2 linked regions of the Paraburkholderia bryophila genome follow. Each later gene encodes a partner of the first gene's protein in a complex. Links are inferred from orthologs where the notes say so. Each region holds a gene or a part of one and is shown on either strand. Other genes may lie near its edges.

What was found.
Region 2: the proteins of tsaD (region 1) and tsaE are in contact, whole or in part, in a crystal structure (PDB 6N9A), measured with the Thermotoga maritima proteins. The link is inferred for Paraburkholderia bryophila from one-to-one orthologs. Residues at the interface, in WP_004082750.1 of Thermotoga maritima: Cys10, Asp11, Arg49, His50, Leu82, Gly84, Gly135, Gly136, Glu154, Thr155, Leu156, Asp157, Asp158, Ser159, Glu162, Asp165, Lys166, Arg169, Leu170, Tyr175, Lys213, Thr214, Leu217, Tyr218, Gln221, Arg222, Asn324; in WP_004082108.1 of Thermotoga maritima: Leu37, Gly38, Lys46, Lys57, Val59, Lys60, Ser61, Thr63, Phe64, Thr65, Leu66, Met67, Val69, Pro71, Tyr82, Arg83, Leu84, Asp86, Asp88, Phe89, Asp93, Ile128, Asp130, Glu131, Arg134.

Annotation. Positions count from the first base shown.
Region 1 is NZ_JACCAS010000002.1:1,935,126-1,951,383, reverse strand. What follows is about bases 6,688-9,641. They hold tsaD (tRNA (adenosine(37)-N6)-threonylcarbamoyltransferase complex transferase subunit TsaD), read left to right. Parts: upstream 6,688-7,627; coding sequence 7,628-8,656; downstream 8,657-9,641. Other genes in these bases: folE2 (GTP cyclohydrolase FolE2), read right to left, coding at 8,746-9,552; GGD40_RS29700 (NAD(P)/FAD-dependent oxidoreductase), read right to left, coding at 6,688-7,470. In the rest of the region: GGD40_RS29730 (hypothetical protein), read right to left, coding at 107-313; RNA polymerase sigma factor RpoD, read right to left, coding at 860-3,253; dnaG (DNA primase), read right to left, coding at 3,353-5,218; GGD40_RS29710 (GatB/YqeY domain-containing protein), read right to left, coding at 5,301-5,747; more of GGD40_RS29700, read right to left, coding at 6,253-6,687; dxs (1-deoxy-D-xylulose-5-phosphate synthase), read right to left, coding at 9,816-11,723; GGD40_RS29680 (polyprenyl synthetase family protein), read right to left, coding at 11,809-12,690; GGD40_RS29675 (exodeoxyribonuclease VII small subunit), read right to left, coding at 12,687-12,995; GGD40_RS29670 (aromatic ring-hydroxylating oxygenase subunit alpha), read left to right, coding at 13,304-14,410; GGD40_RS29665 (sulfurtransferase), read left to right, coding at 14,603-15,472; GGD40_RS29660 (dienelactone hydrolase family protein), read right to left, coding at 15,572-16,258.
Region 2 is NZ_JACCAS010000001.1:3,642,763-3,652,284, forward strand. The notes cover bases 1,999-4,789. They hold tsaE (tRNA (adenosine(37)-N6)-threonylcarbamoyltransferase complex ATPase subunit type 1 TsaE), read right to left. Parts: upstream 3,791-4,789; coding sequence 3,206-3,790; downstream 1,999-3,205. Other genes in these bases: GGD40_RS16330 (N-acetylmuramoyl-L-alanine amidase), read right to left, coding at 1,999-3,224; queG (tRNA epoxyqueuosine(34) reductase QueG), read left to right, coding at 3,808-4,789. Outside these bases: GGD40_RS16320 (pirin family protein), read right to left, coding at 1-374; GGD40_RS16325 (EamA family transporter), read left to right, coding at 594-1,475; more of GGD40_RS16330, read right to left, coding at 1,647-1,998; more of queG, read left to right, coding at 4,790-5,073; GGD40_RS16345 (methylated-DNA--[protein]-cysteine S-methyltransferase), read left to right, coding at 5,133-5,603; site-specific tyrosine recombinase XerD, read left to right, coding at 5,600-6,535; GGD40_RS16355 (class I adenylate-forming enzyme family protein), read right to left, coding at 6,583-8,145; ybaK (Cys-tRNA(Pro) deacylase), read left to right, coding at 8,301-8,792; glycerol-3-phosphate 1-O-acyltransferase PlsY, read left to right, coding at 8,964-9,522. UniProt on the Escherichia coli protein: Required for the formation of a threonylcarbamoyl group on adenosine at position 37 (t(6)A37) in tRNAs that read codons beginning with adenine.

The sequences.
Region 1 (16,258 bases):
GAGTTTCCCTAATTACCGGCAAGCCTTACCTTATGGCGTGTCGCGTCCCGGAAACTAAGGCTGGCCCAATCGACCCGTGGAGCGACTGCTTCTACCAGCGCACCCGTTAGTAGCGATCGAATCGGGAGCGCGGCACCTCGTCGGCCGATGCGCTCAGGAACGGCTCCAGTCCGAATAGCCAGGCAAAGCAGAACGTCGCGCGCGCCAGCACAGAAATTTGCCTGCGCGGCACGACTTCCCCGACGTCTTCCGCGGACGAAGCCAACAAAGGTTGAGGCGAGACGAATTCGGTAACGGTGTGGTCTGGTCGCATGATAGTTCTCGTTATGGGTACGGTCTTGACGCCGACATTGAGCAAACCATGTGCCACTGGCAAGGACGGAATTCAGGATCGTGCTGCGGCAGATTAGCGGCACATTGCGGATCAATCTGTGCGCTCGACCGCCAACGAGAAACCTTGCACCGGCATACCAGCAAAACCCGACTGGAATCCGCACACCCAAAATCCGAATCCGAATTAATCGCGCGGCGAACGCGCTATATCACCGCACGCCACTATTGATTTCAAGCCGCAAAACGAAAAAGGGTTTCGAAGTCTCGAAACCCTTTTTGCGTTTATGGTGGGCCGGGTCGGAGTCGAACCGACGGTGTCCTTTCGGAGGCGGATTATGAGTCCGCTGCCTGCAACCAGCACGGCGTCCGGCCCAAGAAAAAGACCCGGTCTTGAAGGCCGGGCCGATTCATTGATTGGCCGACATACTACACGAAAAAGGGGCCTCCGCAACCGCTTCGCTATCGCGAAACAACCGGGAAGCCCCTTGAAACCGCGACATCGATTACTACACGCAACCAGCGTCGATCAATTTCCTTCGAGGAACGACTTCAGCTTGTCCGAACGGCTCGGATGACGCAGCTTGCGCAGCGCCTTCGCCTCGATCTGACGGATCCGTTCACGCGTCACGTCGAACTGCTTGCCGACTTCTTCGAGCGTGTGATCGGTGCTCATCTCGATACCGAAACGCATGCGCAGCACCTTCGCCTCACGCGGCGTCAGCGAGTCGAGCACGTCTTTCACGACGTCGCGCATGCTGGCATGCAAGGCCGCATCCGCCGGCGCCACCGTGTTCGTATCTTCGATGAAGTCACCCAGATGCGAATCGTCGTCGTCGCCGATCGGCGTTTCCATGGAGATCGGCTCTTTCGCAATCTTCATGATCTTGCGGATCTTGTCTTCCGGCATTTCCATCTTCTCGGCCAGCGTTGCCGGATCCGGCTCGAGACCGGTTTCCTGCAGAATCTGACGCGAAATACGGTTCATCTTGTTGATCGTTTCGATCATGTGAACCGGAATCCGGATCGTGCGCGCCTGGTCGGCGATCGAACGCGTAATGGCCTGGCGAATCCACCACGTGGCATACGTGGAGAACTTGTAGCCGCGACGATATTCGAACTTGTCCACTGCCTTCATCAGGCCGATATTGCCTTCCTGAATCAGGTCGAGGAACTGCAAACCGCGGTTCGTGTACTTCTTTGCGATCGAGATCACGAGACGCAAGTTCGCCTCGGTCATTTCACGCTTGGCCTGCCGCGCTTTCAGTTCGCCGGCCGCCATCTGACGGTTGGTTTCCTTCAGGTCCTTCAGCGGCAGTACGACACGCGCCTGCAGGTCCAGCAGACGTTGCTGCTGTTCACGGATAGCCGGAATATTCCGCGTGAGGATCGCGCTGTAGGCGTGACCCTCGCCGACAATCCGGTCGGCCCATTCGAGATCCGTTTCGCTACCCGGAAAACGCGCGATGAACTCCGCACGCGGCATGCCGCACTTGTCGACCACCGTATGCAGAATCTGCCGCTCGACCTGGCGCACTTCGTCCACTTGCGCGCGCAACGTATCGCACAGACGCTCGACCGTGCGCGCGGTGAAGCGGATCGTCATCAGTTCGTTCTGGATCGTTTCTTGAGCCTTCAGATACGACTTGGACTTGTAGCCTTCTTTCTCGAACGCACGACGCATCTTGTCGAACCATTCGCTAATGAGGGCAAACTTTTCGAGCGACGCACGCTTGAGCGCTTCCATCTGCGCTGCGTTGGCCGTGGCTTGCGCCGTGCCGTCGTCTTCTTCCTCGTCTTCCTCGGACTCTTCTTCGGCTTCTTCTTCGTCGCTCTCGATCGCTTCCGCCTCTTGCGCGGAGAAGCCGTCCGCGTCTTCCGCGTTGGCGTCGATCAGGCCGTCGACCAGTTCGTCGATCCGGATTTCCTCGTTCGCGACCCGCTCAGCCATGGCGAGGATGTCGGCGATCGTGGTCGGGCACGCGGAGATCGCCATCACCATGTGCTTCAGACCGTCTTCGATCCGCTTGGCGATTTCGATTTCGCCTTCGCGCGTGAGCAGCTCGACCGTGCCCATTTCGCGCATGTACATGCGGACCGGGTCAGTGGTGCGGCCGAATTCGGAGTCGACGGTAGAAAGGGCGACTTCGGCTTCCTCTTCCACTTCGTCGTCTGACGAAGCGGCGGGTGCATTGTCGTTGAGCAGCAGCGTTTCAGCGTCCGGGGCCTGTTCATACACCGCCACGCCCATATCGTTGAACGTGCTGATGATGCCTTCAATCGCCTCGGTCTCGGTGAAGTTGTCCGGCAGGTGGTCGTTGATTTCGGCGTACGTGAGGAAGCCGCGCTCCTTGCCGAGCTTGATCAGCGCGCGCAGTTTGGCACGACGCTCCTCGAGTTCCTCGACCGTGCCCGGCTGTGACGACGCGAACGCGTCTTTCAGCAGCGCTTTTTCCTTTGCACGACGGTCGCGAGCCTTGACCTTTTCCACTTTGGCCGGAGCCGCGGCAGCAGGGGTTTCTTCGCTTTGGGTTGCTTCGTCATCGACGGGTACTTCATTCAGCTTTTTCGTCATGGAGTTCGCCGTACCGGCTGTAGTCTCGACTCGCGGCTGGTGGACGCCAGCCGGTTGAACCGTGGATACTGGAACCTCGCGGACTGCCGCATCGTCCTGCGCGACAACCGCTTCCCTTGCGCTTCTGACACCCGGCCGCTTCGTGACCGGTGGTGATACCACTCTCGCTGCCTCAACCTGCTCCGCTCGTGCAGCGGAACTGGTCAAGGATTTCTTCCCCGCAACCGGTGCAACACTGACGGTAGACGTTTTTCTGGCGGAAGAATCTAGCCTGGCCTCGGTGACCTTTCTGGTCGGCTCCTTCGAGCCTGTGCCTGCCGCTTTATTTCCGCCTGTAGTCTTTGCCATCGCATCGCCCTTCGCCTATTGGCCTTTGCTAGGAAAACCCTTTGAAAAACAAACCGCTGGAAACCTTTTATTGTACCACTCCGGCCCTTTGCAACCCGTCTAGAGCCCCAGCTGGCGCTTCATGTCGGCCCGCTTCCGGTTCAACTCCGACAGCTCCGCAAACTCCTCCGGCGTGTGCCGGGATTGCCGCGAAAGTTGCTCGAGACGATCGCAATAAGCGTCGTACCGCATCTTCAGGATCGCGGCTTTCAATTCCTCGCCCACAATCCGCTCCTGCTCGCGCCGCTCCTCGATGACGGTCGCATCCTCCGGGTCCTTCAGCAGTAAATCCCGGACGTTTTCATCATAGTCTAGAATTTTGCGAAAGATTTCCTCGAAAGTTGGGGCGTTTGCGCCGTTTCGCAATAGATCGGACAGCAACTGAAACTCCGCCGAATCGCCCAGCGCACGCGCGTGCGTCGTCACTTCTTCGAACAGCTCGCCGTGCCGCGTCACCGACAGAAGCGCCTGCTCGGCGTCTTCGTCGAGCACCGCCACCGTGCGCGGATACATCACCAGATTGCGCAGCGTCTTCTCTTCGATTCCGGTCACGCTGCGCCGGTCTTTGCGGGCCGGCGCCGAACGGGCAGCCGCCGCGATTCGCGAATCGACCTCGCAGAGGGCCGCCACTTCGTCGAACGGCACGTCGAGGCGGTCGGCGAACATATGCATGATCTGGGCGCGCAACGCATTGGCCGGCAGCGCCTGCAGCAACGGCTTGGCGTCGAACAGTGCTCGAGCCCGGCCTTCCGGCTGATCCAACTCCTTGCCGGTCAGCACCTCATTGAGCATGAACTGTGACAGCGGCATGGCCCGTTCGACCTGCTCGGCGAAGCCCTCGGTGCCGAATTCGCGCACGTAGCTGTCAGGATCGTGCTCGGACGGCAGAAACAGGAAGCGGATGGTGCGATTGTCGGCCGCGTGCGGCAGACAGGCGTCCAGCGCGCGGCGCGCGGCGCGCCGCCCTGCGGAATCGCCGTCGAAACTGAAAATGACCGTATCGGTCTGACGCATCAGTTTCTGCACATGAATTGGCGTGCAGGCTGTGCCGAGCGTCGCAACCGCGTTCTGGAACCCCAATTGGGCCAGCGCGACCACGTCCATATAGCCTTCGACCACCAGCACGTAGTGCTGTTCGCGAATCGCCAGACGTGCCTCGAACAGCCCGTACAGCTCACTGCCTTTGTTAAATAGCGGCGTTTCGGGCGAATTCAAATATTTCGGCTCGCCGCTGCCCAGTACACGGCCGCCGAAGCCGATCACCTGCCCCTTCACATTGCGTATCGGGAACATGATCCGCTCGCGAAAGCGGTCGTAACGGCGATTCTGACCCTGCGCGTCCGACTTTTCGCTGACAATCACCAGCCCCGACTCGACCAGCGAATCGTCCCGATAATTAGGAAATGCCGGTTCGAGGTTCTGCCAGCCGTCTGGGGCATAGCCGAGCCCGAAGCGGGCCGCGATCTCGCCGGTCAAACCGCGTTTCTTCAGATACTGAATCGCGGTGGGCGCGCCGCGCAGTTGCTTGCGGTAAAAATCGCAGGCGGTTTGCATGACGTCGGAAAGCGCCGTGGTGACCGCTTTGGACGCCGCCGGCGCATAGCCGCCGCCCCCGCCGCCATACCCCGGCGACGGCTCGTTCGGCACGGTCAAGCCGACCGACTGCGCGAGATCGTTGACGGCCTCGGGAAACGACGAGCCAACGTGTTCCATCAGGAACCCGATCGCCGTGCCGTGCGCACCACAGCCGAAGCAGTGATAGAACTGTTTAGTCGGACTAACCGTAAACGAGGGGCTTTTTTCGTTGTGAAACGGGCACAACCCCATGAAGTTCGCGCCGCCCTTTTTCAGCTGCACATACCGGCCGACCACGTCGACGATATCGACGCGGTTGAGCAGGTCCTGCAGAAATGACGGAGGAATCACAGTAAATGACGCTACCTGAAAAGCTCAAGGCTGCGCGCGCCGCCCGTCGAGCGACGGTGCGCGCAGACCCGATAGACGGAAATTACTTCGCGAGCGCGGCTTTGACTTGCGCCGAGACGGCGGTCATGTCGGCGCGGCCGGCCAGCTTGGGCTTCAGCACGCCCATCACCTTGCCCATGTCCTGCGGGCCGGCAGCGCCGGTTTGCGCGACCGCCGCCTGAACTTCGGCGACGATCTCCGCTTCGGACATCTGCTCCGGCATATACGCGGACAGGATCGCCATTTCGGCCTTTTCCTTGTCGGCGAGATCCGTGCGGCTGGCGGCCTCGAACTGGCTGATCGAGTCTTTGCGCTGCTTGATCATCTTGTCGATGACCGCGGTGATCGCCGTGTCGTCGAGCGTGATGCGCTCGTCCACTTCGCGTTGCTTGATCGCGGCGAGCAGCAGGCGGATCGTGCCGAGACGCTCGGTTTCACGCGCCCGCATGGCGGCTTTCATGTCGTCGTTGATCTGGTCCTTGAGGCTCATCACTCACCTGAATACGTTGGAATATGAAAATCCGGCCGGGCCGACCGCATCAACACGAATACCCGCTTGGGACTGCTTCCTCAAACGGGTTGGCGCGATATGCGTAATGTGTGCGACCCTGCCGGCTGGCCCGAAGGGGCCGTGTTTTCCGTGATTGCGCCTGCAGCGCCCTCACCGGTTGGATGTCGCCGCTCCGTTCGACGGGAACCGCGGCAACGCCAGAATCAGTAGAACTTTTTTTGGCAGCATCTGGCCACGCAGATGCTTGAAATGACGCTTCACCGCAGCCGCTTTCTTGCGCTTGCGCTCAGCCGTAGGCTTTTCGTAAAACTCGCGAGCGCGAAGTTCCGTCAACAAGCCGTTTTCTCCATGGTGCGCTTGAAACGGCACACGGCAACTTCACACGACTCGTTGTCTTTTACGCGGATGGTCGTCATTTTTCAATAACGGAACTTTGTAAAGGTTCAGGAGTATAGCAGAGCTCTCTCACAAAGCTAATGCGCCGTCAAGCCCCCTGAACGTACTCCGCGGCGGCCTGACCGGCCGCCACACCCGACGCCCACGCCCACTGAAAATTGTAGCCGCCGAGCCAGCCGGTCACGTCCACCGCCTCGCCGATGAAGTACAAACCTGGCGCACGCGCGCTCATCATCGTCGCCGACGACAGGTCGCGCGTGTCCACGCCGCCGCGCGTCACTTCGGCTTTGCGATAGCCTTCGGTGCCGTTGGGCGTGAGCGTCCAGCGCGACAAGGCCTCGCCCACGCGTCGCAGGATCTTGTCCGGCAGATCGGCGACGCGCGCGTCGGCGGGGATCTGGTGGGTTTCCAGCCAGACGTGCGCAAGACGCTGCGGGACCCGCTCGGACAGCAGATTGGCGATCTGGCGCTTCGTGCCGGTTTTGGCTTCCAGCAACGCGGTGGTGGCATCCTTTTCCGGCAGCAGATTGATGTGGATCGGTTCGCCGGGCTGCCAGTAGCTCGAAATCTGCAGCACGCCCGGGCCGGACAGGCCGCGATGGGTCAGCAGCAGATCTTCGTTGAACTCCGCGCCGGTCTTCTTGTTGCCGGTCGCGAGTTGCACCTCCAGCGATACGCCCGAAAGCGCCGCGAACGGCTCCCAGTCGGCTGCGGCGAAGGTCAGCGGGACCAGCGCCGGGCGCGTGTCGATCAGCTTGTGGCCGAATTGCTTGGCAAGGCGGTAGGCGAAATCCGTCGCGCCGATCTTGGGGATCGACAGACCGCCGGTCGCGATCACCAGCGCGCGCGCTGTGATCGGGCCCGACTGGGTGTCCAGCGTGTAGCGGCCCTCCGCGCCCTGCCGCACGTGCTCGACCGACAGCGGCGTGCGCCACGCGACACGGCCCGCGTCGCACTCGGCCTTCAGCACGTCGATGACGGCGTCGCTCGACTGATCGCAGAAGAGCTGCCCTTTGTGCTTCTCGTGCCACGTCACGTGATGCCGCTTGAGCAGCGCCATGAAGTCGCGCGGCGTATAGCGCGCCAGCGCCGAGCGGCAAAAATGCGGATTGGCAGACAGGTAATTAGCCGGGCCGGCGTACAGATTGGTGAAGTTGCACCGGCCGCCGCCGGAGATGCGGATTTTTTCCGCGAGACGCTGCGAGTGGTCGATCAGCACCACGCGACGGCCGAGTTGCCCGGCCACGGCCGCGCACATCATGCCGGCCGCGCCTGCGCCGATTACCGCGATATCAAAGGATTCCATGGGGCCGCATTGTACCTGCGCGTCTGCGGCGGCTTGTCGGCACTGCTATACTTTCAGGCTAGCCTTTTCATTTTCTCGGCCGCGTGCCTGACTGTCCCTGCGCGTCGTATCCGCAGTGTCGCGCACGGCCGTGGTCGTTCAAACCCAACCATCCATCATGCTCGTTCTCGGCATCGAAAGCTCCTGCGACGAAACCGGTCTCGCGCTCTACGACACAGAGCGCGGCCTGCTCGCGCACGCGCTGCATTCGCAAATCGCGATGCATCGGGAATACGGCGGCGTGGTGCCTGAACTGGCGTCGCGCGACCATATCCGGCGCGCGCTGCCGTTGCTCGAAGAAGTGATGGAGCGCGCCGGTGCGGCGCGCAGCGACATCGACGCGATCGCCTACACCCAAGGGCCGGGGCTCGCGGGCGCGCTGCTGGTCGGCGCGAGCGTGGCCAATTCGCTGGCCATGGCGTGGGACAAGCCGACTATCGGCATCCACCATCTCGAAGGGCATTTGCTGTCGCCGCTGCTGGTGGACGAGCCGCCGCCGTTTCCGTTTGTCGCGCTGCTGGTGTCCGGCGGACATACACAATTGATGCGCGTAACGGACGTCGGCGAGTACGAAACGCTCGGCGAAACGCTGGATGACGCGGCCGGCGAAGCTTTCGACAAAACCGCCAAGCTGCTCGGCCTCGGTTATCCCGGCGGCCCCGAAGTGTCGCGCATGGCCGAATTCGGCACGCCCGGCGCGGTGGTGCTTCCGCGTCCCATGCTGCATTCCGGCGACCTCGACTTCAGCTTCAGCGGCTTGAAAACCGCCGTGCTCACGCATGCAAAAAAGCTCGGCGGCGCGAATATTTGCGAGCAGGCGAAAGCCGATCTGGCCCGCGGTTTCGTGGACGCAGCAGTCGAAGTGCTGGCGGTGAAGTCGCTGGCCGCGCTGAAAAAGACCAAGCTGAACCGATTGGTGGTGGCGGGCGGCGTGGGCGCGAATCGGCAACTGCGCGAGGCGCTTTCCGCCGCAGCGAAGAAACGCAATTTCTATGTGCATTACCCGGATTTGTCGCTGTGCACGGACAACGGCGCGATGATCGCGCTGGCCGGCGCGTTGCGCTTGCAGCGCTGGCCGGATCAGTCGGGCAAAGACTACGCGTTCACGGTGAAACCGCGCTGGGATCTGACTTCGCTCGCACGCTAAGCTCGAAAGCTCAGTAGTTCGGCGCACGTAAAAAAGCCGCTCTTTTAGAGCGGCTTTTCGTTGGCGACCAGCGTGGGCTAATGAACGTATCAAACCATCCGCTTATCCCGCTCGATCACCGCGTACGCGCTGTGATTGTGAATCGACTCGAAGTTCTCAGCCTCAAGCACATACGCGACGATCCGCTCGTCCGCATTCAGACGCTGCGCGACGTCGCGCACCAGATCTTCGACGAATTTCGGATTCTCGTAGGCGCGCTCGGTGACGAACTTCTCGTCCGGACGCTTCAGCAGGCCCCACAGTTCGCACGACGCTTCTTCTTCAGCGATACGAACCAGTTCTTCGACGGCCACGTCGCCGGCCAATTCGGCGTTGATCGTGACGTGCGAGCGCTGGTTGTGCGCGCCGTACTGCGAGATCTTCTTCGAGCACGGGCACAGGCTCGTGACCGGCACCAGCACCTTCAGGAACAGACGCGTCGCGCCGTTACGGGTCTCGCCGGTCAACGTGACTTCGTAGTCCAACAGGCTTTGCACGCCCGACACCGGCGCGGTCTTGTTCACAAAATACGGGAACGCAACTTCGATACGGCCGGCCTCGGCCTCGAGCTTTTCCAGCATCGCGGCGAGCATCGTGCGGAACGTGGCCGACTCCAGCGGCACCTTGTTCTCTTCAAGCAACGCAACGAATCGCGACATATGCGTGCCCTTCTGGTCAGCGGGCAGATGCACGTCGAGATTCCACGTGCCGATCGTCGGCTGAACGTCGCCGCCTTGCGTGCGCACCGTCAACGGATGACGCACGGCCTTCACACCGACCCGCTGAATCGGGATCTGACGGGTATCGGGCGTGCTTTGCACGTCGGGCATCACAAAGGCGGGATTCATCTGATTCATTGTCTTGTCCTTTCCAGAAAACGCCGGGCCGCGCAGTTTTTTCGCTCCGCAGGAAGTCACCTTGGAAGGCTGCCGCGGACTGTCGCGAACCGACAGTTCGGGGTCGCTCGGCGGCCGTGCCGATCAGGTCGCGCAACGGCGAACGCCGGCCCCGGCCGGCGTTGGATGATGGGCCCGAAGGCCCATCGATTCAAGTTGGAGATTGCTATGACCACGATAGCAACGCGGCTCGGGCGACGAGCCGCGCCGCCTGATGCGACGCCTTAAGCGACGCGCTTCACCGACGACTGACCGCCGACCGCGCCGCTCGACAGAAAGCGCTCGCGAATCGACTTGGCGATGCCTGCGGCGTCGAGGCCGCACGCGGCGAGCAGCTTGGCCGGATCGCCATGATCGATGAACTGGTCGGGCAGGCCCAGTTGGAGCACCGGCCGCAATACGCCGCTTTCAAGCAGGGCTTCGACGCAGGCCGACCCCGCGCCGCCCATCACACAGCCTTCTTCGACCGTGACGATGGCGTCGTGCGTTTCGGCGAGCTGACGGACCAGATCCGCGTCCAGCGGCTTCACGAAGCGCATGTTCGCGACGGTAGCGTCCAGTTGTTCGGCGGCGGCCAGCGACGGCGCGACCATCGTGCCGAACGCCAGAATCGCGATCCGCTTGCCCGCGGGTTGCGAAGTCTCGCGACGGATTTCACCCTTGCCGATCGGCAGCACAGCCATCTGCTTGACGGTTGCGACACCCGTGCCGGCGCCGCGCGGATAGCGCACGGCCGTCGGGTTCGATTGCTGCAACGCCGTGTACAGCATCTGGCGGCATTCGTTTTCGTCCGACGCGGCCATCACCGTCATGTTCGGGATGCAGCGCAGGAACGCCAGGTCGTAAGCACCCGCGTGCGTGGCGCCGTCGGCACCGACCAGACCCGCGCGGTCGATAGCGAACACCACCGGCAGATTTTGCAGCGCGACGTCGTGGATCAACTGATCGTAAGCACGTTGCAGGAAGGTCGAGTAGATCGCGACCACCGGCTTCATGCCGTCCGCGGCGAGGCCGCCGGCGAACGTCACCGCGTGCTGCTCGGCGATACCGACGTCGAAGTAACGATCCGGAAAGCGCTTCTCGAACTCGACCATGCCCGAGCCTTCACGCATGGCCGGCGTGATGCCCACCACGCGCGGATCGAGCTCGGCCGCGTCGCACAGCCATTCGCCGAACACCTGCGTGTAGGTTTTCTTCGACGGCGTCGTAGCCGGCTTGATGCCTTCTGCCGGATTGAACTTGCCCGGGCCGTGATACAGCACCGGATCGGCCTCGGCCAGCTTGTAGCCTTGACCCTTCTTCGTCACGACGTGCAGGAATTGCGGACCGCGCAGTTCCTTGATGTTCTGCAGCGTCGGGATCAGCGAATCGAGGTCGTGACCGTCGATCGGGCCGATGTAGTTGAAGCCGAACTCTTCGAACAGCGTGGCCGGCACGATCATGCCCTTCGCGTGCTCTTCGAGCTTGCGGGCCAGATCGAGCATGGGCGGCGCGACGCGCAGCACGCGTTCGACACCGGCGCGCGCGGCGGCGTAGAAGCGGCCCGACATCAGACGCGCCAGATGGCGATTCAGCGCGCCGACCGGCGGCGAAATCGACATGTCGTTGTCGTTCAGAATGACCAGCAGCGGCACGTCGTCTTCGACGCCGGCGTTGTTCATCGCTTCGAAGGCCATGCCGGCCGTCATCGCGCCGTCGCCGATCACGGCGATGCCCGTACGGTGTTCGCCCTTCAGCTTGCTCGCGATCGCCATGCCGAGCGCGGCCGAGATCGACGTGCTGGAGTGCGCAGTGCCGAACGTGTCGTATTCCGACTCGTCACGCTTCGGGAAGCCCGAGATGCCGCCGAGCTGACGCAGCGAGTGCATCTGGTCGCGGCGGCCGGTCAGGATCTTGTGCGGATAGGTTTGATGGCCGACGTCCCAGACGATCCGGTCACGCGGCGTGTCGAACACATAGTGCAGCGCAATGGTCAACTCGACCGTGCCGAGGTTGGACGAAAGATGGCCGCCCGTCTGCGATACGCTGTCGAGCACAAAGGCGCGCAACTCGTCGGCAAGCGGTTGCAGTTGGCGGCGATCGAGGCGGCGCAAGGCCGCCGGGTCGTCGATGGTTTTCAGCAAGTCGTACATCGTCGTTCCATTGTAGGAAAACTTACGCGCCCGCACTTCATACATGCACCCGGGGTGAAGGTGCGCGGCGGCGGGCTTTTCGCGTTCAGCTAACCCGGTTCACTACCAGGTCGGCCAATTCGGCAAGACGCTGCGCGCGTGCGCCAAACGGCGCCAGTGCAGCATGAGCGTCGCTACGCAGCTGTGCTGCGAGCGTGCGCGAGGCGTCGAGCCCAATAATCGACACGTAGGTCGGCTTGCCGTCCTTCGCGTCTTTACCTGCGGTCTTGCCGAGCGTCGCGGAGTCGGTCGTGACGTCGAGAATATCGTCGACGACCTGAAACGCGAGGCCGACAGCGGCCGAATACGCGTCCAGCGAACGCATCGCGTCCGCGTCCGGCGTCTCGCCTGCCAGCGCGCCCATGCGCACCGCGGCGCGCAGCAAGGCGCCGGTTTTCATGCGGTGCATGGTTTCGAGCTGGGTGCGCGTCAGCGTATGGCCGACGCTGGCCAGGTCGATAGCCTGACCGCCGCACATGCCGATCGAGCCGCTCGCCAACGCCAGTTCACGCACGAGCGAAGCCTGCTGTGCCGGCGCCAGAACGTCCGACGTCAACGCGACGAATGCCTGCGACTGCAGCGCGTCGCCGACCAGCAGCGCCGTGGCTTCGTCGTACTGGACGTGTACCGTGGGCTTGCCGCGCCGCAGCGCGTCGTCGTCCATGCAGGGCATGTCGTCATGCACGAGCGAATACACGTGAATCATTTCCAGCGCCGCCGCCGCCGCATCGAGGCATTCGGCGCGCGCGCCGGTCAGCTCGCCGGCCGCGTGGCACAGCAGCGGGCGAACCCGCTTGCCGCCACCCAATACCGCATAGCGCATGGCTTCATGCAGTTTGGCCGGCTCGGTGGTCTCGGTCGGCAGGTAATGTTCTAGTGCCGTTTCGACGCGCTCGAGTACCGAGCGCATCCATGGTTCGAATGTCATAGGTCGTCCCCGCTCTCAGTAGCGGCTGTGCCTGCGCTGTTCATGGGCAGCGGTTTGAGCGTCTCACCGTCGAGCACGCGCACCTGCTGCTCGACCTTTTCGAGCTGCTGCTGACAAAACGCCACGAGCGCCGCGCCGCGCCGGTAGGCGGTCAGCGACTCCTCGAGACTGAGATTGCCGCTTTCCATGCGCGCCACCAGCCCTTCCAGTTCCGCCTGGGCGGCCTCGTAGTTCTCGGGCAGCGGCAAGGTGTCGACGCCTTCAGCTGGCGCGGCAGCAGCCTCTTTCGATGCGGTCTTCGCCATGAATAGTCGCAAAATTAAAACAAGTCGGACATTCTACGGCAAAAGCGACATTTCCGATCCGCTCGCCGCCCTGCGCCGAGCCTTTCCCCTACGTTCACCCCCGATTTGCCCTGTGCGCGCCCGCTGAGTGTCTCAGAAAAGAATCCTTGGGTCAGCGCAAAAAAACCACGAACTTCCTCGACATTTTTGATCCAAATGAACTACTTACGTGCCCCGTACCAGGGGAAACGGGTATAATCGCGGGCTCCCTAAATCGAATCTTCGATGGTTGGGTTGTTCACTGCTTTCACGTCTTCACGGGAGTGGGAATGTCCAATCTGAGCAATGCATTGCAGTTGCGGTCTGTCCACAGCCAGCTGCCAGTCACGGCTTACTTTGACGAAGCGCTTCTAACGCGCGAAATCGAAACCCTTTTCAAGAAAGGTCCTCGTTACATCGGCCACGATCTCATGGTGCCCGAGGCGGGGAATTATTTTGCCTTGCCCAGCGAGAGCGAGGGGCGTGTGCTCGTCCGTAACCAGCAATCGCAAGTCGAGCTGCTGTCGAACGTGTGCCGCCACCGGCAAGCCATCATGCTCAACGGCCGCGGCCAGGCGGAGAACATCGTCTGCCCGCTGCATCGCTGGACGTACGACCTGAACGGTCAGCTTCTCGGCGCGCCGCATTTCGCGGACAACCCGTGTCTGAATCTGGGCGCCACGTCGCTGCAAAACTGGCAAGGCCTGCTGTTCGAAGCGCAAGGGCGTGACGTCGCGCGCGATCTGGCACGCCTCGGTCCCAGCCAACACTTCGATTTTTCGGGCTTCATGTTCGATCACGTCGAAGTGCACGAGTGCAACTACAACTGGAAGACCTTTATCGAGGTCTATCTGGAGGATTACCACGTCGCGCCGTTCCATCCGGGCCTCGGCAGCTTCGTCAATTGCGACGACCTGACGTGGGAATTCGGCGACTGGTACAGCGTCCAGACGGTCGGCGTGCACAAGGATCTGGAACAGCCGGGCAGCCCGACGTACCGCAAGTGGCACGACGAGGTGCTGCGCTTCCGCGGCGGCAACCCGCCCGAATTCGGCGCGATCTGGATGGTGTACTACCCGGGCATCATGATCGAGTGGTATCCGCACGTGCTGGTGGTGTCGTGGCTGATTCCGCGCGGGCCGCAGAAAACCACCAACGTGGTGGAGTTCTATTACCCTGAGGAAATCGCGCTGTTCGAACGCGAGTTTGTCGAAGCCGAACGCGCCGCCTATATGGAAACGGCCAGCGAAGACGACGAGATCGCCGAGCGCATGGACGCCGGCCGCCGCGCGCTGATGGACCGCGGCGAGTCGCAGGTCGGTCCGTACCAGAGCCCCATGGAAGACGGCATGCAGCACTTCCACGAGTTCCTGCGGCGCGAACTCGGCGCGATCTGATGTGATCTGATCGGCGTTTGAGCGGGACGTGACCCGCTTCATGCTCAGGCAGCTCCAGCAAGCAGCGCCAACACAAGGAAAGACGGACTTCGGTCCGTCTTTTTTTGTTTAGACTAACGGGATAGCTCGGCCATCCGCTCGCGGCGACATGCCGCCGAACGGAGCCGCCATCGCCCGTATGAAGGAGACGTCATGCCGCACACTCACTACACCACGCTGATCTCCGCGACGAATCTCGCGGAACGGCTCACCGCTGCGCCGGGCAGCGTGTTCGTCATCGATTGCCGGTTCGATCTGGCCGACACGGAAGCGGGCGAGAAAGCCTATCTGGCCGGGCATCTGCCGGGCGCGCATTACCTGAACCTCGATCGCGATCTGTCGGGGCCAAAGACGGGCACGAACGGACGTCATCCGCTGCCGGATCGCGCGCGTCTCGTGGAGACGCTGGAGTCGCGCGGGCTCAAGCAGGGACAGCAGGTTGTCGCCTATGACTCGCAAGGCGGCATGTACGCCGCTCGGGCGTGGTGGCTGCTGCGCTGGCTCGGACATGACGCGGTCGCGCTGCTCGACGGTGGCTTGCAGGCCTGGGAGGCCGCCGGTCTGCCGCTCACGCAAGACGCGCCGGCGCAGAATACGGGCGACTTCAAGGCGGGCGCGCCGCTGGCCGTCACGGTCGATGTGCAAACGGTCGAGCGCAACCTTGCCTCGAAGGAACGCGTGGTAGTCGACGCCCGCGCTGCCGATCGCTATCGCGGCGAGAACGAGACGCTGGATCGCGTCGGCGGCCATATCCCGGGCGCGCTCAACCGCTTTTTCACGGACAACTTCACCGCCGACGGCCGCTTCAAGCCCGCGCACACGTTGCGTGAGGAATTCCACGCGCTGTTGGGCGATACGTCGCCGGAACATGTGGTGCTGCAATGCGGCTCGGGCGTGACGGCATGCGTCAATGCGGTGGCGATGGAAGTCGCCGGCCTGCATGGCGCAGCGTTGTACGCGGGCTCGTGGAGCGAATGGAGTGCGGATTCGAACCGGCCGATTGGGACCGGACCGAATCCTTAAGCGAAAGTAGCCGCGAACTGCTGACTGGTTGGGTAAAAAGCCGTTGTCGCTGTAAAAAGCGGCAACGGCTTTTTTAATCGTGTCGTCGAGCTCCGCGTCTCACGCCACGCCGTGCTGCCGGAACCAAACCAACGCCCGCCGCCAGCCATCCTCGGCATCGGCTTTCTTATAGCTCGGCCGATAATCCGCGAAAAACGCGTGCCCCGCGTCGTCGTACACCACGAACTGCGACCCACGCCCCGCCTCCGGACCCTGCGCGATAGCCCGCTTCATCTGCTCGAGCGTGTCCTGCGGAATGCTCTGATCTTGCCGTCCATATAGGCCAAGCATCGGCGCATGCAACTGCGCCACTTCATCGAGAGGATTCGCGGGGTTCATCGCGGTTTTCTGCCCGGTCACACGGCCATACCAGGCCACACCCGCCTTCAGCCGCGGATTGTGCTCGGCATACAGCCACGCGATCCGGCCGCCCCAGCAGAAACCATTCACGCCGAGCCGGTTCAGATCGCCGCCATGCTCGCCCGCCCAGGCGACGGTAGCATCCAGATCGCCGATCACCTGATCGTCGGGCACTTTGCTGACCAGTTGCTCACTGAGCTGCTGCATGCTCGTATAAACGGTGGGATCGCCCTGCCGTTCGTACAGATTCGGCGCAATCGCCAGATAACCCTGCTTTGCAAAGCGCCGGCACACGTCGGCGATATGCTCGTGCACGCCGAAAATCTCATGCACGACGATGATCACCGGCAGATTCGTCTTGCCCTTCGGCTGCGCGCGGTACGCGGG
Region 2 (9,522 bases), on another replicon or contig:
GCGACCCACGTCTGAATGCCGTGCATGGTGAGGCCGGTCGCGCGGTCTTCTTCCGGCGTGCGTTCGGAATGGACGATGCCGCGGCCCGCGGTCATCCAGTTGACGTCGCCGGGGACGATTTTCTGCTCCGAGCCGAGGCTGTCGCGATGCATGACCGAGCCTTCGAACAGATACGTCACGGTCGCAAGGCCGATATGCGGATGCGGACGCACGTCGAGGCCGACGCCGGGTTCGAGCGTGGCCGGCCCCATGTGATCGAAGAAGATGAACGGGCCGATCAGACGCGCGGCCATGGCGGGCAGCACGCGCCGCACGGTCAGACTGCCGACGTCGCGCAGATGCGGTTTGAGGACTGCTTTGATCGAGGAGGACATGGGCAGGCTCGGCTGGAATAGTGAGTGGGGATAGTGCCTAATGGGCTGATTCTACTGCGGAGGGCGTCACGACGACGGTTCGGCGCGCCTTGCCGCACGCCGGCTCACCGTGGCGCAGGGCGGCGCCCCTTGGCGTTCCGGGAATCCGTAACGCGGGCGATCGCCGGCCGCGATGGGCTCCGTTAAACTGCCGGATTGAACAATAAATTGGAGACCGGCATGTCGCCCAGGGATTTGCTGCTCGCACTGGTCGTCGTGGTGGCGTGGGGCGTCAACTTCGTCGTGATCAAGGTGGGTCTGCACGGTGTGCCGCCGATGCTGCTGGGCGCGTTGCGCTTCACGCTCGCCGCGGTGCCGGCGGTGTTCTTCGTCAAGCGGCCGAAGCTGCCGTGGCGCTGGCTGTTCGCGTATGGCGCGACGATTTCGCTCGGGCAGTTCGCCTTCCTGTTTTCCGCCATGTATGTTGGCATGCCCGCGGGGCTCGCTTCGCTAGTGCTGCAAGCGCAGGCATTTTTCACGCTGATCTTCGCGGCTTTCTTTCTGCACGAGCGTTTTCGCTTGCCGAATGTCGTCGGTCTGTTGATCGCGGCTGGCGGCCTCGCCGTGATCGGCTTGCAAGGCGGCCATGCGATGACACTCGCCGGTTTCGTCCTCACGCTGTGCGCCGCGTGTTCGTGGGCGCTCGGCAACATCGTCACGAAGAAGGTCGGCAAGGTCGATCTGGTCGGGCTGGTGGTGTGGGGCAGCCTGATTCCGCCGTTACCGTTCTTCGCGCTGTCGTATGTGTTCGAGGGACCACAGCGGATCGCCGCGGCGCTGACCGGCATCAGCGCCACGTCGATTTTCGCGATCGTCTATCTGGCGTTTATCGCGACGCTGATCGGTTATGGCTTGTGGAGCCGGCTGCTGTCACGGTATCCGGCTAGCCAGGTCGCGCCGTTTTCGTTGCTGGTGCCGATTGTCGGGTTGGCGTCGGCGTCGCTGTTTCTCGACGAGCACCTGTCCGCGGTGCAAGTCGTCGGCGCGTTGCTGGTGATGGCGGGGCTGGCGGTGAACGTGTTCGGCGGTTGGGTCGTGCAGCGGCTGTCGCTGGCGCGTTAGTTTCCGGCTGCGTGCTGACCGTGCATAAGAAAACGACCGCTTCTTTCGAGAACGGCCGTTTCCGATTTTCCGATTGCCTGTCAAGGGCGATGTGATTGAGCAGGCAATCGATCAAGCCTGTGAGCGTCACAATGCGCAACGCGGCGTCAACGCCCACCGACCCGCCCGCCATCACGTCATGCGGTTCTTCGCCAACGGCGGATTCGCCGCGAAATAACGCTTGATGCCGTTCATGATCGCATCCGCCATCTTGTCGCGATACGCGTCGTCGTTCAAACGGCGCTCTTCGTCCGGGTTGCTGATGAAGGCCGTCTCCACCAGGATCGACGGAATGTCCGGCGCCTTCAGCACGGCGAAACCGGCCTGTTCGACCGAGCCCTTGTGCAGCTTGTTGATGCCGCCGATTTCCTTCAGCACGAAGTTGCCGTAGCGCATCGAATCGCGAATCTGCGCGGTGGTCGACATATCGAACAGCGCGCGGTTGACGCTGGCGTCGGCGCTCTTGATGTTGATCCCGCCGATCTGATCCGACGAGTTTTCCTTGTTCGCCATCCAGCGCGCCGCGGCGCTCGACGCGCCATGGTCGGACAGCGCGAACACCGACGAACCCTTTGCCTCGGGCGTGGTGAACGCGTCCGCGTGAATCGACACGAACAGGTCCGCGCCGACGCGCCGCGCCTTCTGCACGCGCACGTTCAGCGGCACGAAGAAGTCGGCGTCGCGCGTCATCATGGAGCGCATGTTCGGTTGCGCATCGATCTTCGCGCGCAGCTTCTTCGCGATGTCGAGTGCGACGTGTTTCTCGTACGTGCCCGAGCTGCCGATCGCACCCGGATCTTCGCCGCCGTGACCCGGGTCGATCGCGACGGTCAGCAGACGCACCGTGTTGCTCTTGCCGGATTTCGGCGCGGTGAACGCGTAGTTGTCGTCGCCGCTGTTGTCGTCGTCGCCCAGCTTGCTTGCGCTGTTGCCGCCTTTATTATTACGAGCGATCGCCGTAGGCGGCGCGACCGGCGCCGTGGGCTTGGCAATGATCGGCGGCATAGGCGTAGGCGCACCATGCACCGGCGGACGCGGCACGCCGTTCGATGACCCACCACCGCCGCCGCCGTTCTGCGCATAGCGTTCGAAGAACGCCTCGCTGTTGTCGGCGGTGGGCGGCGTGGTGCCGGGGCCGCTCAGCGTGGCGGGCGGCGCGCTGTTTTCATTCAGCGTCTGCTGCTTGTGTTCGGTCTGCGCCAGCAGATCCATCAATGGATCGGGCGCGACCGCCGGATACAGGTCGAACACCAGCCGGTACTTGTACGCGCCAACCGGCGGCAGCGTGAACACCTGCGGCTTCACCGAACCCTTCAGGTCGAACACCATGCGCACCACGTGCGGCTGATATTGCCCAACCCGCACCGACGAGATCTGCGGATCGTTCGGCGTGATCTTCGAGACCAGATCCTTCAGCGCCTGATCGAGATCGAGGCCGGTCAGATCGACCACCAGCCGGTCCGGTCCCTGCAGCAGTTGCTGGGCGTTCTGCAACGGTTGATCGGATTCGATCGTTACGCGCGTGTAGTCGCGTGCCGGCCAGACCCGCACGCCGAGCACCGAGCTGGCCCACGCGAGACGCGGCGCGACGAGGCCGAGCATCAGCGTGGACGCGCCCGCGCACAGAATCTGCCGACGCCGCCAGTTATGCGAGGCGGTAGCCGCCGATTCGATCGAGCGGAACGGTTTGATCAACATCTTTCGAGACATGCCTTTCCTGATTCGCTATATGCGCGTGCGACGAGTACGCGGCCTTCGCCCGTGTGATCCAGCTCGAGCGTGAAGACGAGATCCGGCACGCCCAGGAGACGCCCTGCGCGTTGCGGCCATTCGACGAGGCAGACGGCGCCGCTGTCGAAGTACTCCCGAAAGCCCGCATCGGCCCATTCGGCCGGATCGGTGAATCTATACAGATCGAAGTGATAGAGCGTGAGTTCCCCAGCGGGCCGTTCGAGCTCGTAGGGTTCGACGAGAGTGTAGGTGGGACTGCGTACGCGGCCGGTGTGACCGAGGCCGCGTAAAGTTGAGCGTACGAGCGTGGTTTTGCCGGCGCCGAGATCGCCGACGAGCTGCACTTGCAGCCCATGAAATGCCGTGTCGCCGTCAGCGCGCGGCGCGGCTTGCCGTGCTTCGCCCGGCATGCCGCGCAGGCTTTCGATCGCTTGCGCGAAGCGCGCGCCGAAGGCGAGTGTGGCGGCTTCGTCCGCGAACGCGAAGGTGCGTTCGAGCAGGACAGCGGCGGGCGGTTGGATCGCTTGATCGGGATTGACAGGCATTCTCGTAAAATGGCGTGATGAACCGAAGTCCGAAGTCCCCTGTTTCCAGCACGCCAGCGTCTAGCAACGACGCGGGTGCCGAGCGTCCATTCGATGAAGCGGCGCTGAATGCGCTCGCGCTCGACATCAAAAGTTGGGGCCGTGAACTGGGTTTCGGGGCGATCGGGATTAGCGACACCGACCTCTCCGCTGCCGAAGCGCCGCTTGCAGCCTGGCTGGAAGCGGGTTGTCACGGCGAGATGGATTATATGGCGAAACACGGCATGAAACGCGCGCGGCCGGCCGAGCTTGTGGCCGGTACGCGACGTGTGATTACCGCGCGCATCGCCTATTTGCCCGCGCAGACATTGAGCGGAAAGGCGCACGAAAGCGCTTTGCAGGACGGGTCGCTCGCTGTGCCGCTGATTGCGCCGCTCGTGCAGGACTGGCGTGCGGCCGAAACGGCGCGGCTTGCGGATCCGTCGGCGGCGGTGGTGTCGATCTATGCGCGTGGCCGCGATTATCACAAGGTGATGCGTAATCGTCTGCAACAACTTGCCGAGAAAATCGAAGCGAAGATCGGCGCGTTCGGTTACCGCGTATTTACCGATTCGGCGCCTGTGCTCGAGGTAGAACTTGCGCAGAAGGCCGGCATCGGCTGGCGCGGCAAACACACGCTGCTGCTGCAACGCGACGCGGGTTCGCTGTTTTTTCTCGGCGAAATCTATGTCGACTTGCCGTTGCCGACCGACGCCGAGATCGCGCCCGAACTCGCGCCGGAAACGCCCGGCGCGCATTGCGGCAGTTGCACGCGCTGCATCGACGCCTGTCCGACCGGTGCGATCGTGGCGCCGTATAAGGTCGACGCGCGGCTGTGCATCTCTTACCTCACGATCGAATTGAAAGGCAGTATTCCCGTGGATATGCGGCCGCTGATCGGCAATCGCGTGTATGGCTGCGACGATTGCCAGCTCGTGTGTCCATGGAACAAGTTCGCGCAGGCGGCGCCGGTCGCCGATTTCGACGTGCGGCATGGGCTGGATCGTGCGTCGCTCGTCGAGCTGTTTGCATGGAGCGCGGAAGACTTCGACACGCGCATGCAGGGCAGCGCGATTCGCCGCATCGGTTACGAAAGCTGGCTGCGCAATCTCGCGGTGGGAATGGGCAATGCGTTGCGCGCGGCGTCGCCGGAAAGCTTGAGCGAGGAGGCGCGCGAGCGCATTGTTGATTCGCTAAGGCTGCGTGCCGACGACCCGTCCGCGGTGGTGCGCGAGCATGTGGAATGGGCTTTGGAAGCGGCGTAAAGTAGCGGCAGTTCGCGTTCCAAACCCGAAACGCCACGCCAGTCAGGGAGCAGGCAACCATGTTCAACGCAGTGATCGATGCGCCGTTCGGCAAAGTCGGCATCCGCCTCGAAGGCGACGCCGTGCGCGAGATCGTCTATCTGCCGGAGTCGATCCAGAACATCGCGCCAGATACGCCGTTGGCCCGGCAAGCGGTCGAGCAGATCGAACGGTATTTCGACGAGGCGTCCGCCACCTTCGAATTGCCGCTCGCGCCGGTCGGCACCGCGTTCCAGCAGCGCGTCTGGCAGGCGATCAGCGCGATTCCGCCGGGCGTCGTGCTGACTTACGGGCAACTGGCGAAGCAGGTCGGCAGCGTGCCGCGCGCGGTCGGGCAAGCGTGCGGCTCGAACTATTTCCCGATCGTGATTCCGTGTCATCGGGTGGTCGGCTCGGGCGACATCGGCGGCTTCGCGCATCATGCCGGCGACGGCTTCTTTCGCAACGTCAAACGCTGGCTTCTCAAGCATGAAGGCATTCCCTACGCATGAGCGATACCCTGGCTGACGACGCGAGCCTCGCGTCGCCTCTCTTCGCGGCAAGCTCTGCCTCGATCGATGCATTCTGCGACGCGCTATGGCTTGAACACGGCCTGTCGCGCAACACGCTCGACGCGTATCGCCGCGATCTGCGTCTGTTTTGCGAATGGCTGGCGCAGACCCGCAACACGTCGCTCGATATCGCCGGCGAAGCCGATCTCAACGCGTATAGCGCCGCGCGTCAGAAGGATAAATCGACGTCGGCGAACCGCCGGCTTTCGGTGTTTCGCCGCTATTACGCGTGGGCGGTGCGCGAACATCGCGCGAAGGTCGATCCCACGTTGCGGATCCGCTCGGCGAAACAGCCGCCGCGTTTTCCGTCGACGTTGAGCGAGGCGCAAGTCGAGGCGCTGCTCGGCGCGCCCGACGTCGCCACGCCCTTAGGTCTGCGCGACCGCACGATGCTGGAACTGATGTACGCGAGCGGTTTGCGTGTCACGGAACTCGTCACGCTGAAAACGGTGGAAGTCGGCCTGAACGAAGGCGTGGTGCGCGTGATGGGCAAGGGCTCGAAGGAGCGTCTGATTCCGTTCGGCCAGGAGGCGCATGACTGGATCGAACGTTATCTGCGCGAGGCGCGGCCGGCGCTGCTCGGCGCGCGCGCCACGGACGCGCTGTTCGTGACGAGCCGCGCGGAGGGCATGACGCGTCAGCAGTTCTGGAACATCATCAAGCGGCACGCGGTGGCCGCGAATGTGCATGCGCCGTTGTCGCCGCATACGCTGCGGCATGCGTTCGCGACACACCTGCTTAACCATGGCGCCGATCTGCGCGTCGTGCAATTGCTGCTCGGGCATACCGACATTTCGACCACGCAGATTTACACGCATGTGGCGCGTGAGCGGTTGAAGTCGCTGCACGCGGAGCATCATCCGCGTGGGTGACCCGGGCGCTGGCGAGGGCCGTGTTTGCCTTTGCCTCTGCCTTCGCTTCAGAGATACTCGCGCAACCGGTGCTTGAGAATCTTGCCGGTCGACGCAGCCGGTAGCGCTGCAAGCACTTTCACTTCGGCAGGACGCTTATACGGCGCGAGCCGCTCGCCGCACCACGCGATCAGTTCAGCCGCCGTCACCTTCGCGCCCGCGATCAATTCGACGAACGCGACCACTTCCTCGTTACCCTCGACCGCGCGCCCGATCACCGCCGACTGTACGACCTGCGGATGCGCGTTCAACGCATGCTCGACCTCGGCCGGATACACATTGAAGCCCGAACGAATGATCAGCTCCTTGCTACGCCCGACGATATGCAACGCGCCGTCCGCGTCCTGGCGCGCGAGATCGCCGGTCTTGAGCCAGCCGTCTTCGGTCACGGCGACGCGCGTTTGCTCCGGATTGCGGTAATAGCCGAGCATCACGTTCGGACCGCGCACCCACAATTCGCCGATCTCGCCGGACGCGGCATCGACACCGTCGAGTCCGACGAACTTCACCTCGACGCCCGGAATGACCTCGCCGACCGAGCAGTCGCTGCGCGGCCGCTCGAGCATGGTGTGCGAGACGGTCGGGCTGCTTTCGGTCATGCCGTAGCCGTTGTGCAGCGGCAGGCCGTAGACGGCTTCGACCTGCGACTTCAGCGCGGCGTCGAGCGGCGAGCCGCCCGAGTAGGCGAAGCGCAGACGCGGCGCGGACCACGCATGGCCGTGCGTCTGCAGATGTTCGAGCAGCTTGGCGTGCATGGCCGGCACGCCCTGGAAGATCGACACGCGTTCGTCGGCGAGCGCGCGGCGCACGGCTTCCGGCGCGAAGCGCGGCACGAGCCGCAAGGTCGCACCGGCGTGCAGGCTGCCGAGACACACCGACGCGAAACCGTACACGTGCGAGATGGGCAGCACGGCGTAGACGACGTCGTCAGGGCCGACGTTGCGCAGACGGCTCGACACCGACGCGATGAACAGTAAATTGCGATGCGACAGCATCACGCCTTTCGGCGCGCCGGTGGTGCCGGTGGTGTAGATCAGCGCGGCGCATTGGCGGTGGTTGGCGGCTTCGACGGGCTCGGCTTGCACGTTGGCGTCGACCGTGTATGACCACGCACCGATGTCCGGCGTGAACGCCGGTGCTGCGATCGCCTGATGGCGTACTGCATGCTGTTGGGCGTCCTTCGAACTTTCCACCGCATACGCGACCACGCGGGGCTGCGCGTGCGCACGGATCGAGTCGAGTTCCGCGGCGGACAGGCGCGCGTTCGACACCAGCGCCCACGCGTCCAGTTTCGCCGTGGCGAACAGCAGCACGATCTGCGCGATGCTGTTTTCCGCGACGATCATCACGCGGTCGCCGCCACGCACGCCCCATTCGCGCAGCAGCGCGGCGGCGGCTTCGACGGCGGCCAGCAGTTGCGCGCTGGTGAGACGGCGCGCATCTTCGATCAGCGCGACGTGCTGCGGATCGCGGGCGGCGGCGAGCGCCGGAATCTCGGCGATGCGCGCGGGCAGGGCGGCGAGCAAGGCGGGGATATCGATCGTGGAACGGGGGGAGGACTCGAGGCTCAACGCTGTCTCCGTGCAACATGGTTGCAGTTAGCGATTCGGTGCCCAGCGTACGGTGCGCCGGGAGATTTGCGAACGATCGTGCCACAATCGCCGGACCCGCACAATTGGTCATTCGGCAAATAGCCGTTGTGCAAACTCGCCATTACAATGCGCCGATGAGCAAATCCAGACACGTCTCCGAAACGCCGGCCACGCAGTTTCTGCGCCGCCATGGCGTCACGTTCGGCGAACATCCTTACGATTATGTCGAACACGGCGGCACCGGCGAATCGGCGCGCCAGCTCGGCGTGGACGAACATCATGTCGTGAAGACGCTAGTCATGGAAGACGAACACGCCAAGCCGCTGATCGTGCTGATGCACGGCGATCGTACCGTCAGTACCAAGAATCTCGCGCGGCAGATCGGTGCGAAGCGCGTCGAGCCGTGCAAGCCCGAGGTGGCGAACCGGCACTCCGGCTATCTGATCGGCGGCACCTCGCCGTTCGGGACGCGCAAGGCGATGCCCGTGTACGTCGAGTCGAGCATTCTCGAGATGGATACGATCTGGCTGAACGGCGGCCGGCGCGGATTTCTGGTCAGTATCGAGCCGAAGGTGCTGACCGGTCTGCTGGCCGCGCAGGCGGTTCAGTGCGCGAGCGTCGATTGACGTTTGCCTGAATGTTTTCCGGGCGGGCGGGTTGGGTAGAATGTGCGCCGCTTTGTCGTCCGTTGCGTTTGCGGGTGGGTGCGGGTGTTGGCCCGTTGTACGCCTTGTTGTATGCCCTGTTGCGGTTGGGGTATCGAGTTTCAGACCGCCGATCCTTATAAGAGTCCCTTGATGCAAAACCTGATCGTTGCTGTCGTTGCCTACCTGATCGGTTCGCTGTCGTTTGCCGTGATCGTGAGCAAAGCGATGGGCCTCGACGACCCCCGCTCGTATGGCTCGGGCAATCCGGGCGCCACCAACGTGCTGCGCAGCGGCAGCAAGAAGGCCGCGATTCTCACGCTGATCGGCGACGCCTTCAAGGGCTGGTTGCCGGTGTGGGCCGTCGTGCACTTCGGCGCGCGTTTTGGGCTCGACGATACGTCGGTGGCGATCGCGTCGATCGCGGTGTTTCTCGGCCACCTGTATCCGGTTTTCTTCCGCTTCAAGGGCGGCAAGGGCGTGGCCACCGCCGCGGGCGTGCTGCTCGCGATCAATCCGATTCTCGGTATCGCTACGCTGCTCACGTGGCTGATCGTGGCGTTCTTCACGCGCTATTCGTCGCTGGCCGCGTTGGCCGCGGCGGTGTTTGCGCCGCTGTTCGATGGTTTTCTGTTCGGGCCGCACATTATCGCGCTGGCGATCGTGGTGATGAGCACGCTGCTGGTGTGGCGTCATCGCGGCAATATCGCCA